Linked DNA regions of Aliamphritea ceti. The main gene of each other region encodes a partner of the protein of the gene in region 2 in a complex. Links are inferred from orthologs where the notes say so. Each region holds a gene or a part of one and is shown on either strand. Other genes may lie near its edges.

What was found.
Region 1: the proteins of pabB (region 2) and OCU49_RS04795 are in contact, whole or in part, in a solved structure (PDB 8RP0), measured with the Escherichia coli proteins. The link is inferred for Aliamphritea ceti from one-to-one orthologs.

The regions. Positions count from the first base shown.
Region 1 is NZ_AP025282.1:1,057,761-1,060,920, reverse strand. The notes cover bases 262-3,090. They hold OCU49_RS04795 (anthranilate synthase component II), read right to left. Parts: upstream 2,066-3,090; coding sequence 1,457-2,065; downstream 262-1,456. Other genes in these bases: OCU49_RS04790 (DUF945 family protein), read right to left, coding at 2,301-3,090; trpD (anthranilate phosphoribosyltransferase), read right to left, coding at 411-1,436; trpC (indole-3-glycerol phosphate synthase TrpC), read right to left, coding at 262-411. Outside these bases: more of trpC, read right to left, coding at 1-261; more of OCU49_RS04790, read right to left, coding at 3,091-3,160. UniProt on the Escherichia coli protein: Part of a heterodimeric complex that catalyzes the two-step biosynthesis of 4-amino-4-deoxychorismate (ADC), a precursor of p-aminobenzoate (PABA) and tetrahydrofolate.
Region 2 is NZ_AP025282.1:2,013,565-2,016,707, reverse strand. Bases 328-3,139 are described here. They hold pabB (aminodeoxychorismate synthase component I), read left to right. Parts: upstream 328-942; coding sequence 943-2,337; downstream 2,338-3,139. Other genes in these bases: OCU49_RS09235 (SDR family NAD(P)-dependent oxidoreductase), read right to left, coding at 3,124-3,139; OCU49_RS09240 (acyl-CoA thioesterase), read left to right, coding at 2,539-3,114; OCU49_RS09250 (alpha/beta fold hydrolase), read right to left, coding at 328-695. In the rest of the region: more of OCU49_RS09250, read right to left, coding at 1-327; more of OCU49_RS09235, read right to left, coding at 3,140-3,143. UniProt on the Escherichia coli protein: Part of a heterodimeric complex that catalyzes the two-step biosynthesis of 4-amino-4-deoxychorismate (ADC), a precursor of p-aminobenzoate (PABA) and tetrahydrofolate.

The DNA.
Region 1 (3,160 bases), 960 kb from region 2 along the record:
ATAAGTATCAACGATGAAATCTTTACGGATAATCGGCAAAGCACAAGCCGCGCGGGCCTGCATCAGATACTCTTCACTGCCCTGGAAGAAATCCGCATCTGTCAGCACCGACAGGCAGCTCGCGCCACCGGCCTCGTATGAAGCAGCAATATCAGCCGGTACGAAGGGATCCCGCATCACACCTTTAGAAGGACTAGCCTTCTTAGCTTCAGCAATCACCGCAGAACGACCTTCGCTAAGCGCCTTTTGCATATTCGCCACGAAGCCTCGCGGATCAAAATCACTGCCCTGCTGTTCAGCAATTGTTGCTTTCAGCTGTTCAACCGAAACCTTCGCCTGACGCTCAGCAACTTCTTCGTGCTTACGTGCGATGATTTTCTTTAAAATAGTCGGGGTATCAGGATGACTCATTACTCGCCCTTAAAACTTTGCGTGAATTCGGCCAGTTGCTGCAGCTTCGCCGCAGCCTTACCTTCAAGAATTGTTTGCTTCGCCAGCGCAACACCCGCAGCCAGGCTATCAGCCTGATCAGCGGCATAAAGTGCAGCACCTGAATTCAGTGCAATCATATCCACTGCCTTCATATTTTCGCCGGCAAAGGCTGCATTAATCAGTGCCAGGCTCTCATCAGAACCATTCACCTGCAGACCGTCTAAAGACTGAACCTCCAGACCTCCATCAGCAGCACTGATTGTATATTCACTGATCTGGTTGTCTTTCAGCTCTGCAACAAAGGTTTGCTCTGCCAGGCTGATTTCATCAAGTCCGTCAGCCGCATGCACAACCAGCGCATGCGAGGCACCCAGTGCCTGAAGCGCCTGAGCCATTGGCAGACATAAAGACTTATCAAATACACCCAACAAATAATGCCGGGCAGACGCCGGGTTAGTCAGCGGGCCAAGAATATTAAATAAAGTACGTAGGCCCATTTCTTTACGTGGGCCGATCGCATATTTCATTGCGCTGTGATGCTGTGGCGCAAACATAAAGCCCACACCAATCTCATCGATACAGCGGGCAACCTGCTCCGGATTAATCTCCAGATTCAGACCAGCTGTTTCCAGCAAGTCCGCCGCACCGGAACTGGAAGATACCGAGCGGTTACCATGTTTAGCAACATTACCACCAGCAGCAGCCACAACAATAGAAGATGCACTGGACACGTTAAACAGATTAGAACCATCACCACCGGTACCAACAATATCCACAGCTTTAGCTGCCTGAATATGTACAGGTGTAGCCAGCTTGCGCATAGCGTCTGCGGCGCCAGTAATCTCACCGACACATTCACCTTTCATGCGCAGACCCATCAGCAACGCGCCGATCTGAGCGTCACTGGCATTACCGGTCATGATCTGATTCATAACCGCCTGCATCTGCTCGGTCGACAGGTCCTGCTGTTCAGCAACCACCGCCAGAGCTTGTTTAATATCCATGTCGGCTTCCTTCGTAAAAATTATTGTTCTGCAGCCGCCGTGGACGGGCCACGGCGCTTAAGAAAGTTTGCCATTAAATCATGACCTTGCTCGGTCAGAATAGACTCAGGGTGAAATTGCACCCCTTCGATATCCAGAGTACGGTGCCGTAACCCCATGACTTCATCAACGCTGCCGTCATCCAGCTGCGTCCAGGCGGTCATTTCCAGACAGTCCGGCAGTGAATCTTTTTCCACTACTAATGAATGATAACGGGTTACTCTGACAGGGTTCGCCAGGCCTTCGAAAACACCGCAATCATTATGATAAACCTTAGACACTTTACCGTGCATCACCTGACGGGCACGCACAACGTTACCACCAAATGCCTGCCCCATACTTTGCATACCCAGACAAATACCAAAGACGGGTAACTTACCTGCAAAATAGTCCATCGCAGCAACAGATACACCGGCTTCATTCGGTGTACAGGGACCAGGGGAGATAACCAATTGCTCAGGCTGCAAGGCTTCAATTTCAGCAATGCTGATCTCGTCATTCCGGTGTACCTGGACATCAGCCCCAAGTTCACCAAAATACTGTGCAACGTTATGCGTAAAGGAATCGTAGTTGTCGATCAGCAGTAACATAGGTTTGGTAAGCCACTTATTCACATAAAACAAAGTTCATATAAAAACAAAGACCGTTTAAGGGCCTCTGATACAGGCTTTGCATCGATATCCTGATATTCATCAGGAGGTATCGGAAAAGCGGCAGACATAATACCGCAACAGAAGAAGGCTGTATAACTGCAGGTGCGACATCTATCCCCCTAAGGGCAACACGCCACACCTGCAACAGAATAAATTGCTTATAACGGCAATTTTATAACGGAAGTGGAACGCCGTTCAGTACAACCTGTCCATCTTTAACCGTCAGTTCACCACGGTAGCCCTGATCATCCTGAACCAGCATGCCTTGCATAACAGCCACATCCAGTACAGAAGGATCAAACTCAGGATCCAGTGTCGCAATGGCATCCAGCAACTCGGTAGGAATAACCAGCTGCGCATCCAGATCAACTTTCTGTAACAACGCCTGCTGCTGCATCATTGCTTCCTGCATCGTAAACGGCTGCATATCCAGATCAGCTGTTGCTGATACTTTGCTGCCTTTAAGGCCGATAGACAGGTCATCAATTTCCAGTCCCAGGCCTTTACCTGTCAGTCCACCCATCATGCCCATCATGACAAACGGATCTTCCAGCTGAGCAGGGTTCTGCCGCTGCAGATCAGCAATCTGCTTAGTCAGTTCGTAGATCGCTGTAAAATCAACATCAAGGACAAAATGCATGTTCGGTGCAAAACTAACAGCTTCTTCAAGTTCAAGCCCTTGCATCAGAATTTCTTTCGCACCGTAACCCACACCAATCAGCGTGCGGTCACCTTCAGTTTTCTGATCAGCAACAACCTTGAAATCAGTGATATTCATGGTCCGCTCAGCATCTTCAAAGCTGAAGCTATCTACAGCTACCAGCAAATCAAAAGCAGTAGTCATGACAGGATCTTCGGCATACAACGTACCAGATTCAGCCAGTGTCACACCTGTTAGGTTTATATTACCGTCGTTGGTATTTATCTTAAGTTCACCAACATTCAGGCTGACATCAAAGTCGTTGCCCATCAGGCTGAAGGCACCATCAGATGCGGCCAGTTTAAAGCTTTCACCGGCTTCACTGTAACCCA
Region 2 (3,143 bases):
CCACCAATAAAGCTGCTAACATCTCCCTGCGCTGCTACCAGCGCTTCGCGATCAATATCATGCAAGGCATCCGTCACGCATTTAAGTGCATTCGCAAACCCTCGCGGACGCTGGGCTAAACGCTCAACGGTAAGCCGCTCAACGACCGGTGATACTCTTCGGTTAGGCGAAATCGCGTCCAAAAATTGCTTTACGCCTTTTTCAGTGTCACTGCTAAGATGCTTAGCCGCCTGCATATACTCAGCACGCAATTCCAGACTTGCCTGCCAGTCACCCCGGTCTACTGCGGCAGACTCCAACAGATATTGCTTATCAACATGCTGACTGTACTCTTGTTTATATAGCATGGAGATTAACCCACCCATCGAATACCCCGCCAAATCAAAATGTTGCCAATTCAAATGCGTAAGCAGCCCGGCAACATCTGCAACGACTTCATGAGCGGTATACGCATACTCTTCGCCGTCCGGCGATACGGTTTTCCCCATCCCCCGCAAATCCGGCACCAATACCTCAGACCAAAGGCCCAGCTGCGCCAGCAAAGCCTGCCAGGTATCTTCCCCCGCTACCCCTGCGCCATGTAATAAAACCAAACGACGCCCGCTCTGATTCTCAGAATGCCGGTAAACCCGATAAAATATCTGCTGATCCGGACGCTGGTAAATACCTGTATACAGGCTATAAGGGAACTTCATAATCACTCGTTAAGGTTAAGAAAATCATATAAAAAGTCCCGCTAAGTCTACACGAAATTACGTCTTTACCTCGAAAGGAATCAAACTGCTCTGGATGCGTAATATTGTGCCTTATTCCCGCCAATATACTCGCATTAATAGGACCAGATGGTTACAATCGCCCTCTTTAACCAGACGCTTATTCCCATAAGGAATTATCCGTCTGCTATACAGTTACTCTTGCAGCTACGACAAAAAGGCTTACCCGGTGTACAGACTTTTCTCCCTTCCCTATCTAGATGATGCCTGCCCATATTTTGCTGCCATCCGACAGCATAACGCGCCGGTTTTCCTTGATAGCGGTAAGCCCCGCTCAGGCTTCGGCCGGTACGACATTATTGCTGCATCTCCAGTCGCGCAACTCAGTTACCAACATGGCAAAACAACGCTTAGCCATCTGCATACCAATACAGAATCCCTGCAGGGAAATCCTTTCAGCCACCTTCAGGAAATGTACCAGGCATACACTAAAAACTGCCCTCCTCCTGCTGACAAAGATATCGCTCAATTGCCATTTTGTGGCGGCATGATTGGTTATTTCTCTTATGATCTGGGACGCAGCCTGGAAGACCTTCCGGAACTAAACCCTCAGGATCAGGAACTGCCGGATATGCAGGCAGCAATCTACCCCTGGGCAATCGTTGTTGATCATCAGGAAAAGCGAACTCAGTTAATCACTACGCCTTTAATAGACTTATCGCATGCTGAAGCTATTAAGGCTGAAATAGAGGCGGCACTCGCCGCACCAGCTGAAGCAGACAGCTTCAAACTGATTAACCGCTTCAGCAGCAATCTTACTGAACAAAACTATTACGATGCACTGGATAAAGTCAGTGACTATATTCAGGCAGGCGATTGCTATCAGGTTAACTTTGCTCAACGCTTTAAAGCCAGCTACGAAGGCGATACCTGGCAGGCATATCTAAAACTGCGAGCCAAAGCCCCGACCCCATACTCTGGTTACATCGAGACTCCCCAGGGCAGCATACTATCTCTGTCACCGGAACAGTTTCTGGAAGTCGATAACGGCAAGGTTACCACTAAGCCAATTAAAGGCACCCGCCCACGGGGCAAAACACCTGAAGAAGATCAGCACCTGGCTCAGGAGTTAATAGACAGTGAGAAAGACCGTGCCGAGAATCTGATGATCGTCGACTTATTGCGCAACGATATCAGCAAAGTATGCCAGCACGGCAGCGTCAAAGTACCAAAGCTGTTTGATATCGAATCCTATGCCAACGTACATCATCTGGTAAGTACAGTTACAGGCATGCTGGATACCGATAAAACGGCGCTTGATTTGCTCGAACACAGCTTTCCCGGCGGATCAATTACTGGTGCGCCTAAAATCCGTGCCATGGAAATAATTGAAGAACTCGAACACAACCGACGCTCAATCTATTGCGGCTCAATAGGTTATTTAAGCTTCTCCGGCCGGTTCGACAGTAGCATTACTATCCGCACCCTTTTATGCCATGAAAACAAGATTCACTGCTGGGCCGGTGGCGGCATCGTTGCGGACTCAGAAACCGCTGATGAATACCAGGAAACCTACAATAAGGTTAACAACCTTCTGCAGGCACTTGAAGAAGGGCTTCACTAAGCACTTTTCAGTGCACCTGCTTTTAAGACACCACCTTTTGTAGCGCTATACCTACTGCAGCCTGCCTGATACGCAGGCTGCAACTTACTACTCGTTTTGATTCCTATACCCTACGCAAGCTCCTGATCCCGCTATACTTTTTCGCTGACGACTGCCTATACTTGAGCTCATCGATCTCGAAACTGACCCTAGAGGTAGGCTATGAGCAGCAATTTGACAGGTAGTAAGAGTAAAGATTCGATCTCAATGACCATGCTGATGACACCAGATATGGCCAATTTTTCCGGCAATGTTCACGGCGGCGCCTTACTCAAAATCTTAGATCAGGTTGCCTATGCCTGCGCCAGCCACTTCAGCAAACACTATGTCGTCACCCTGTCAGTAGACCAGGTACACTTTAAACAACCGGTGCGCGTTGGCGAGCTGGTAACCTTTTATTCGGCGGTTAATCACGTCGGTCGCTCAACAATGGAAATCGGTGTAAAGGTAGTTGCCGAAGACATTCACAGCGGCGAAGAACGCCACACCAATAGCTGCTACTTCACTATGGTAGCGGTTGATGACGACGGCAAATCAACGACAGTTCCGCGTCTTGAGCTGAATACTCCGCAACAGAAAGCCCGCTATATAGCCGCTGCGTTACGCAAGCAGCTACGCAACGAACATGATCAGCGACTGGCGGACATTCATGATAAGTGGACCGAGCACGTCGACGACCTGTCCAGTGAAGAAATCGATGCCCGACTTAAAGATATGCTGGAAAGCGACGCTCTCTGAAACAAAGCCTTACTTTGCAGTAAAGCCGC